DNA from 2 places in the Aneurinibacillus baijiui genome. Region 1 is predicted to be linked to the other one. Evidence: predicted binding sites of a transcription regulator. Region 1 holds the regulator's gene; the other holds the start of a gene.

Evidence for each region. Region 1 encodes CtsR, which represses protease genes until heat stress. Its sites were predicted from a motif close to ATGGTCAATAAAGGTCAAACA; they were not measured.
Region 2: AB3351_RS21700 (ATP-dependent Clp protease ATP-binding subunit) is a predicted target of CtsR. The motif match lies at 1,966-1,986, and genes of this name have one in related genera.

Annotation. Positions count from the first base shown of each region.
Region 1 covers NZ_JBFTXJ020000022.1:6,559-11,700, reverse strand. The annotation lists gene clpC (ATP-dependent protease ATP-binding subunit ClpC) at 1-212, opposite strand, end outside; gene AB3351_RS22755 (protein arginine kinase) at 258-1,325, opposite strand; gene AB3351_RS22750 (UvrB/UvrC motif-containing protein) at 1,338-1,862, opposite strand; gene AB3351_RS22745 (CtsR family transcriptional regulator) at 1,898-2,359, opposite strand; gene AB3351_RS22740 (HAD family hydrolase) at 2,530-3,234, opposite strand; gene pstB (phosphate ABC transporter ATP-binding protein PstB) at 3,354-4,103, opposite strand; gene pstA (phosphate ABC transporter permease PstA) at 4,124-5,002, opposite strand; gene pstC (phosphate ABC transporter permease subunit PstC) at 5,005-5,142, opposite strand, start outside.
Region 2 covers NZ_JBFTXJ020000018.1:55,542-60,683, forward strand. The annotation lists gene AB3351_RS21700 (ATP-dependent Clp protease ATP-binding subunit) at 1-1,902, opposite strand, end outside; gene AB3351_RS21705 (thioredoxin domain-containing protein) at 2,144-4,237, opposite strand; gene AB3351_RS21710 (hypothetical protein) at 4,778-5,140, opposite strand.

The sequences.
Region 1 (5,142 bases):
CCACGGCCGATAAGCGATTCAACCTCGCCCTGGATTTTATCTAAACCGAGACCTAACGCCTGCAGCGCTTTTGCAGCAATGCCGTCTCCTTCGCGGATCAGACCAAGCAGGATATGTTCCGTACCAATATTCTTATGTCCTAAGCGAACGGCTTCCTCCTGGGCAAGAGCCAAAACTTTTTGTGCTCTTTCCGTAAAACGACCAAACATCATAAAACAAACACCTCCATAAGTATAATTAAAAAAATGGGTATGATATTATTCCATCGCTGACTGCAAGCGTTCTCGGATGAGCCGTGCTCGGCGTTCGTCACGGGAATCTGCGGTCAACTGCTGACCCGCGTATTGCTGTAAAAACCCTGGCTGCGTCATGACCATCAATTCGTTCATCACGCTCAGCGGCACACTCCTGATAATCTCAAGATCAATGCCAAGCCGTACGTCAGAGAGACGCTCAGCCGCTTCCTTGGACTCGATGATGCGTGCGTTCGTCAGAATACCGTAAGAGCGGCATACTCTATTTTCTAGTTGCAGGCGATGATTCTGCAATAGATTATGGCGGGCTGCACGTTCTCGTTCAATAATCTGCCGGGTTACGCTTGTAAGATTCTCAATAATTTCTTCCTCGGATTGTCCGAGTGTCACCTGATTGGAAACCTGGAATAAATTTCCGACAGCTTCACTGCCCTCTCCGTAAAGCCCTCTTACCACCAAGCCAAGCTGATTAATTGCAGATAAAATATGATTGATCTGCTGGGTCATTACAAGACCCGGAAGGTGAAGCATAACCGAAGCGCGTATACCTGTTCCTGCATTCGTCGGGCAGCTGGTAAGAAACCCGCGTCGTTCATCAAAAGCAAAGTTGACATGCCTCTCGAAGCTATCATCAATGCGATCCGCCGTCTCCCAGGCTTCTCTTAGCTGTAGACCGGAGAACAGACATTGGATACGAAGATGATCTTCTTCATTAACCATAATGCTGATGGCTTCATTTTCGCTTAAGATAACAGCACCCTTCCTTGAATCGGAAAGAAGATTCGGGCTGATCAAATGCTTCTCCATCAGTACACGCCGTTGAAGATTGGTCAATGCATCCATCCGGATCATCTCAAAGCGCTCGTTCGTCGCAAACGCTTCATCTTCCATCGCCTTCTCAACCTGTTCAAGAATCTGCTCAAGCTGTGAGTCGGTGGCAAGCAATGGAAACGGATGATCACACAGGTTACGCGCCAGCCGCACGCGGCTGCTGATGGCAATATCGGCATCCGCCCCATCGCCATTCATCCATTCGCTTACTGCGTTTGATATAAACTTCTGGAAAGACATGCGTTTTCCCTCCTACAAATCTGCGATTTGCTGTTCTAATTCGCGGATTCGGTCCCGAACCTTTGCCGCCTCCTCGAATTCTTCGCGCTCAATGTATGTTCTCATCTCATCTTTTAGCTCAGAGACTTCTTTTTTGAGCTTGATTGTACCGCCCGAACGCTCCGGCACTTTCCCGCTATGATGGGTATTACCGTGTATGCGGCGAAACAGAGGGTCTAGCTTCTCTTCAAATGCTTTATAGCAATTGCTGCACCCAAAACGCCCGCTCTTGCTGAACTGAGCATAGGTTAGTCCGCACGTATCACAACGCAGCGGAGTCTCCTGCTGAACCTTAAACGCATTCATACTTGGCTCCGACTGCTGATTCAGCAGGCCTGATAAAAGATGGTGAATGGAAAAGTTGTTCATACCCCCAGAAAACATGTCGCCCTTCTCCTGCGCGCACACCTCGCAAAGGTGAAACTCGTTTTTCTCACCATTGACGATTTTCGTAAAGTGCAGCGTGGCCGGACGCTGATGGCATTCTTGGCATATCATATGCACTTCCCTCCCGAATACACATAATTCTATGGCTAATAAATGAAAATCGCGGTTAACATCGCTCGAAGAATGTCCGCACGGAGCTGATCGCGAATCGGTACCGGCACGCTGGAGATGACCTTTCCACACGCCGCTTTCATCATCTGCATTTCTTTAGGTGAAATGATACCTTCCTCTCGCAATCTTTCAATAATATTGTCACAGGCCGCTGACGTTATACTCTCTCCGATCACTTCCATAAGCATAGAATAGAACCGCTTATGATCAATGATCTCGACCTTACGGATGCGAATATATCCGCCTCCGCCCCGTTTGCTCTCTACAAGATAGCCTTTCTCGACCGTAAACCGGGTGCTGATTACATAGTTAATCTGTGAAGGCACGCATTGGAACTTATCAGCTAATTCGCTGCGCTGGATTTCTACCGCTCCACTGCTGCTCTGCTGAAGAATCTTCTTCAGATGCTGTTCAATAATATCCGATATGTTCCGCATGTACACACCTCCCCGCCGGCTTCTGACTTTGACTTTCTTTGACTTTAATTATAATAATCCTTATGTAAAAATGCAAGGTGCTCCTACTTTTTATTCTTGACCTAAATTTTCATTTATATTCTTATCTACCCTCTTTTTGGCGTTTATAACAAAAAAACCTGAAGCAAACTTCACTTCAGGTCTCTTGCATATTTATCTACAAGCGAAAGAATTTGAGAGAAGGATGTGACACACTCGTCCGCTTCATCCAGCTCTCCGTCGGAAGCAAATCCGAAGTCACAAGCAATGGTGTAGAGACCGTTCACCTTCCCTGCTTCAACATCCGAGTGGCGATCACCGATCATAACGGCATGTTGAATACGATAGTCAGCAAGCAGTTTTGCTACAAGGTCATTCTTCGTCTTCGTCTGAAAACGTCCTGCGCTGTATAAATCAGTAAAAAGATGAGTAAGACCCGTGTTCTCCACTACGGCTTCAATGTATGCTTCTTCTCCATTGCTGACGACAAATACCGGGATACCTCGTTGGGTAAGATTCTCCAGCACATGTATTACATGATCATACAGCTTGCCTTCCTTACGCTTCAGCCGCTCTACCTCATATTCAAGCATCAGCGTATTCGCCTTCTCTTTCACTTCATCAGAAGCACCAGGCATAAGCGTATTCCAGATCTGTTCCACCGTCATACCGAAGACATTTAGGATTTGTTCGCGTGTCGGTACCTCTCCTTCATACAATCCCTCCCGCTTCAAATGCTCAAAAGCATCCGCAGCGGCCGGTAGCGCCACATTCTCTGTCTGGAGCAGGGTACCGTCCATATCAAAAAACACTGCTAACTCAATCGTACCTACAGAAGACTTTATCACTTCTGTCATTAGTCATCCTCCTTTATGCAGTAGTGTGTCTTACATCATCATCGTAGCGAGATTTATTGTAGCAAATAAAAGAGTTGGACTCAAAGACAAGAACTGAGCAGTGCCGAAACGCACCTCTTCTAGCCGAAACGTCCGGTAATATAGTCTTCTGTACGTTTATCCTGCGGATTGGTAAAGATCGTCTCTGTCTGATCGAATTCAATCATTTCTCCAAGCAGGAAGAATGCGGTGTGATCGGAGACGCGTGCTGCCTGCTGCATATTATGCGTGACGATAATAATTGTATACTTCTTCTTCAATTCAAAAAGTAACTCTTCCACTTTCTGCGTGGAGATAGGATCTAGCGCTGAAGTAGGTTCGTCCATCAATACAACTTCCGGTTCTACCGCCAGCGTACGGGCGATACACAAGCGCTGCTGCTGTCCGCCGGATAACCCCATGGCATTTTTGTTTAACCGATCTTTAACTTCGTTCCATAGACCGGCCTGCATCAAGCAACGCTCTACAATTTCATCAAGTTTCTTCTTATTTCTAAAACCATTGATCCTTAGTCCCGCTGCAACATTCTCATAGATCGACATGGTCGGAAATGGGTTGGGCTTCTGAAATACCATACCAACCTGCTGTCGAATGGTAACAGGATCCTTATCCGAGCTATAAATATTCTGTCCCTCAAGCAACAGTTCACCCTCTACCCTGGCTCCTTCAATGACTTCATGCATACGATTAATGGCGCGCAGGAATGTCGACTTCCCGCACCCGGAAGGTCCGATGAACGCCGTTACTTTATTCTTTTCAATCGACATGTTGATATCTTTAATCGCATGAAAATCTCCATACCATAAGTTCAAACCTTTTGCCTCAATCATTGATCTCCACCTCGTATATTCTATCGCTTTCTCGTAATTAGACGCGCAGATACATTCAACACAAGAACAATTAGAATCAGCGTTAACGCTCCGGCCCATGCCTGCGCCTGCCATTCTTTATATGGGGAAATGGCGTAATTGAACACCAGTACCGGCATCGAGGCAATCGGTTCATTGAGCGATTGGTTCCAATACATATTTCCGAATGCCGTAAAGAGCAGCGGAGCCGTTTCTCCTGAGACGCGGGCGACCGCAAGCATAATACCCGTAATGATTCCGCGGAGCGCAGTCGGCAGGATAATGAGCATAATCACCCGCCATTTCGGAATACCAAGCGCAAGTCCAGCTTCACGAATATGGTTCGGTACCAGCTTCAGCATCTCTTCCGTTGTGCGGGTTACCGCAGGAATCATAATAAAGGCGAGCGCCACACCGCCAGCATAGGCGGAGAATCCACCCATTGAAAGAACGACCAAGGCATATACAACGATACCAACAACAATGGACGGCACGCCGAGCATAATATCTGTTAAAAACGATACAAGCTTGCCAAAACGATTGCGGCCATACTCGGATAAGAAGATCCCGGCCATTAAACCTACCGGTACGCCAATTGCTGAGGCAATACCGATCAGTGTAAAGGTTCCGAGTATCCCATTTGCCATTCCGCCCCCGATCTCGCCCGGAGGAGCCGGAAGTTGTGTGAAAAACGATAGGCTTAAGGCTGGGAGGCCTTTCACAATCACGTAACCAAGAATTCCAAATAATGGGGTAAGAGCAAGCAGCATGCTTATAATCGTAAGACCCACCATAAATTTGCTGAAGGCACGACGGCGTCCCAGATTGGCGCGTAACTGATTGGCATTTTGCTTTCTTACACTCTCTAATACACTTTCCATGCTTATTTCGCCTCCTGTACGCCTCTAGACGTCGACCATACGAGAACACGCGCGATAATATTTACCAGCAGTGTAACTGCAAACAAGAGGAATCCAATTTCGATTAATGTCGACAGGTAAATATCAGAGGAGGCTTCATT
Region 2 (5,142 bases), on a different contig from region 1:
CATCAAATCAACAATGTGCAGTAAATCCTCTTTGCCGAGCTGACGGAAGGAAACCACGCCATCGAACCGGTTCAGAAATTCAGGTCGGAAATACGATGCAAGAGAAGCCATGACGTCAGTCTCCTGCGGTGCGTTCTCTGCGCCAAATCCTACCGTAATCTTCTTCTCTGTTACACCTGCATTGCTTGTGGCAATAATGACTGTGTCTTTAAAGGCTACGGTGCGTCCCTGACTATCGGTTAAGCGTCCATCCTCAAGGATTTGCAGGAACATATTCTGCACATCCGGGTGCGCCTTCTCAATCTCATCGAGCAGAATAATGCTGTATGGGTTGCGGCGGACACGCTCAGTCAGTTGTCCCGCTTCCTCGTGACCCACATAACCCGGAGGAGAACCAATTAGTTTGGAAACGGAATGCTTCTCCATATATTCACTCATATCAAGCCGAATCATGGACTCTTTCGTACCGAACAACTCTTCTGCAAGGACCTTTGTCAGCTCTGTTTTACCAACACCGGTTGGTCCGACAAACAGGAAAGAGGCAATCGGGCGATTTTTCGGCTTCAATCCGGCACGGCTGCGGCGGATCGCTTTTGCCACCTGGCTAACCGCGTGAGACTGGCCGATGACTTTGCTCTCTAGCTTTTGCGCCAGATGCTTCATTTTTTGCTGCTCATCGCTCTGCAGCTTCTTCACAGGAATGCCTGTCTTACGTTCAATGATTGCCTGAATGTCTTCTACTGTCACAGCCGCTTGCTGCTTATTGTCCTCCATCTCATCAAGCTGCGCCAGCAGATGGTTCTCTTCATCCCGCAGACGAGCAGCGCGTTCATACTCCTCTTTGGCTGTCGCTTCCTTCTTCTCCTCGCTCACTTGCGCAAGTCGCGCCCGCATCTCTTCTGTCGTCTTTCCTGAGGTGCGAAGATTCACTTTTGAGCCTGCTTCATCAAGCAGATCTATTGCTTTATCCGGCAGGAAGCGGTCCTGAATATAACGATGTGACAGTTCCACGCAGGCACGGATCACTTCATCAGAGTAGGACACTTGATGATAGGACTCATATTTTACGCGCAGACCCTGTAGAATCTGCAGCGCTTCCTCTACGGTCGGCTCCTTGACCATCACCGGCTGGAACCGGCGCTCAAGCGCGGCGTCTTTTTCGATGGTTCGATATTCTTTGAGCGTCGTGGCTCCGATTACCTGCAGTTCTCCGCGGGCGAGCGCAGGTTTTAGTATGTTGCCTGCATCCATGGAGCCTTCGGCTGACCCCGCACCGACCAGCAGATGAATTTCGTCGATAAACAAGATGACATTCTTTCGACCTTGCAACTCTGCAATAATCTGCTTCATCTTCTCTTCAAATTGGCCGCGGATGCCGGTACCTGCGACAAGGGAAGCCACATCCAGCAGGTAGACCACTTTTCCCTTCAACTTAGCAGGGACTTGTCCTTCCGCGATTTTTAATGCCAAGCCTTCTGCAATCGCGGTCTTCCCAACACCCGGTTCTCCAATCAATACCGGATTGTTCTTATTGCGGCGGTTAAGAATTTCAATAACGCGCTCAATCTCTTCATCACGGCCAATCACCGGGTCGATAAGTCCAGCTTTTGCCGCATCGCTGACATTGCGTCCTACATCATCGAGAATTCCACCGTCCTGTCCATGGGATTGCGACTTCAGATTTCCTTGGGTCATGGACGGATCTTCCGGCATTCCTTGACCTTTGAAGAATTGATCAAATCCAGAAACGTTCGGGAATACACCTGATGGCATCCCTGTTCCTGCTTTACTTCCGAGTTTTGTATAGCACTCATGGCACAGGTATAACTTATGCACATGCTGTTGTTGTTGAATGTTCAAGAATACATTTGCTTGTTTTTGGTGGCATCGTTGACAAAGCATACATCATACCTCCTCTATTTATCGTCATTTTGACTTTGACTTTCTTTGATCTATTATCATTATACTTTGACCTTATCTGACTTTCAATAGAAAAATAAATAAAAATATACTCATACTATTCTGTTATTTCACGTTTGTTAATGGGGTTCATCCTGCTACCACTTGTCCGCAGTCCATTTTCTTATGGATGTAAGGCAGCAAAAAAGCGGAGAGCCGCCATACAGGCATCTCCCCGCTTTTCTTATTTTACGTCCGTTTTTTGTAGCTGCTGCCGCAACTCTTCTACGCTTGTCACAGGCGCCTGGCAGGCAAAATTCTCACATACGTATGCAGTGGCCCGACCATCCTGTACGGTCTTATCCGCCAACATCGGTGCAAGTGAGCGAGCTTTTTCTCGTATCTCGTCTGTTACTACGGATACGACAGCGTTTGGCATGTAATGGTTCCGTACTTCTCGGACCATCTTCTCGGCCGCTTCTCGGTTCGGTGCCGCAATCACGATTTCTTGTGCCGGACCAAATAAAAATTGCACCGCCAACATAAAGTACGCATGGGCCTGCGGATGAAGCGCCGCATCACCTGCGAGCGCCTCCATATGCGCGTCTGCCATACGTACGATCTCCTCCTGACCCGTAAGACGGGAGAGACGAAGGAGATTCAATGCGGCTACAGAATTGCCGGACGGCATCGCGCCATCATACAACTCCTTCGGACGCATAAACAGCTCTTCACTGTCGCTTCCATAAAAATAAAACGCACCGTCTGTCTCATCCCAAAACAATTCGATCTGACGCTGCTGCAGCTCCAACGCATAAGCCAGATAATCCAGCTCAAAGGTCGCTTCATACAGTTCAAGCAAGCCCCAGATCATAAACGCATAATCATCCAAATAACCGAGGAACGCAGTATCGCCGTCCCGGTACCTCGCCATCAAGCGTCCATCTGTCCGCTGCAGCTTGTTTTGTATGAACTGGGTGGCCTTCGCGGCCGCTTCCGTATACATCGACTCATCAAGCACGACCGCACCGCGCGCCAAAGCGGCGATCATCAGTCCATTCCAGGCGGTAAGGATCTTATCATCCTTATGCGGATGGATGCGCTTCTCCCGTGCGTCAAATAATTTTCCTCGGCACTTTTCGATAAACGATTTCAGTTCGCCATGCGTCATGCCTTCTCCCTGTACCGCTTCGGCAAGTGATTTATGGACAAGGTTCGGAATGCTGGTGCTATGTTCAAAATTGCCGTAATCCATGATGTCATAGATACGGTTGAAACGGGCGCCGTCTTCTTCACCAAGAATGGCATGTACTTCTTCCGGCCGCCATACATAGAACTTGCCCTCTTCCCCTTCTGAATCCGCATCTTCCGCCGAATAGAAGCCGCCTTCCGCATCCGTCATATCCCGCAGCACATACGTAAAAATCTGCCGAGCTACCTCCGCATACTCCTCTTCTCCGGTCGCCTGGTATGCATCCAGGTAGATCAGCGCCAGCAGCGCATTGTCATACAGCATCTTCTCAAAATGCGGCACAAGCCATTGCTGATCGACCGAATACCTCGCAAAGCCAAATCCGATATGATCATACATGCCGCCCCGGCGCATCCCATCTAGTGTCTTTGTCACCATGTCCAGCGCTTTTGCTTCACCGCTCAGCTTCCAATGCCGCAGAAGGAATGACAGGTTATGCGGCGATGGGAACTTTGGCGCCTGTCCAAATCCGCCATATCGGGAATCGAACGTGCTTTCATACTGCTTATATGCTTCTGTGAGCGTTTTTTCGGTTAATTCTCCGCTGCCTCTTGTGCTAATCGCATGTTCCTGCAAGGCCTGAACAATTTTCTGTCCAGTGCTCGATACCCGCTCCCGGTCCTCATCCCATTTTCCGCGAATTTGCTTAAGTACATCCATCAGGCCCGGCCGGCCGTGTCGGCTTTCCTTTGGGAAGTAGGTGCCTGCGAAGAACGGTTCCTTGTTCGGTGTCATAATAACGGTGAGCGGCCACCCGCCTTGTCCAGTTAAAGCTTGGCAGACTGTCATGTAGATTTGATCAATGTCGGGACGCTCTTCACGATCTACTTTAATGGGGATGTACTGTTCATTGAGAAGATTGGCAACTTCCTGATCCTCAAAGCTTTCTCGTTCCATGACGTGGCACCAGTGGCACGTTGAATAGCCTATCGAAAGAAAGATTGGCTTATTTTCTTTATGCGCTTTTTCAAACGCCTCTTCTCCCCATGGATACCAATCAACCGGGTTGTAGGCGTGCTGCAGTAAGTAAGGTGACTTTTCATGGATCAGGCGATTCGGATTTCCGTTTTCATGGGTTGCGCTCATTATGTACCTCCCAACAGGATTCTCTTTCCTCTAGTATATACACAATGATGGAATGATTAACACAATTTGTCTTTACTAAACTGTGATCGAGAATCTTTGTCCAAGACGTCCTTCTAAACTATACAGATGAACCTACGAACAAAGAGTTTAAGTTGAGCTGCTTTTTATTCTCGACTTAACTTATTGGTCGTAATGCCAGGTCATTTTCTTATAAAAAAATCATAGAGCCTGTATTAGGGTAAGACTTTGCGGCCTATCTTACATCATGCCGCCCATCAAACAACCTGTAAAACTTTAAAAAATCGCTTTAAAGAATGGTTTGATATCAATGTTTTTGGAATTTATTTTAAATAGCATTGAGTCATAATGAAAAGTACTATGAAAAAAAGTATGAGTTTTTCACTCATTGATAAGTCAGATAAGCTAGGTGGCTTAGTGTTAATAACATTATCAGCGTACTAGTCTGTATTAGTCTGATACATCTGTTTATAGGTAATAACAGCAGCAATAATTTTCTTTTGCTTAACTTATCCTCTTAGTTCAAGGAATACATTTTCTTTGATCATTGAGGCGGTTGAAGAAAGCTGTGTAGTACCTGTCTGTTTGTATTTTCTTTGTTGAATTATCTCCCTTTAAGGCATTCTCAGAGGAAACATACGCGCTATATTCAATTGCTTTACATTCAATTAAGAAAATATGATCTTCAAAAACAAGCATATAATCACATATTTTTTTGTCTGTATATCTTCTTAGTTGCTTTTCATTAAATATCTGAGCTGCTGGTATGAAAAATTTCAACAATTGATGAACGTAACGTTCAAAGGCATCTCCAAATTCCTTTCCAAAATCTCCGGGGATTTCTTTTTTACATATATCAAATATGCCTTCAATTACCTTTCTCATAA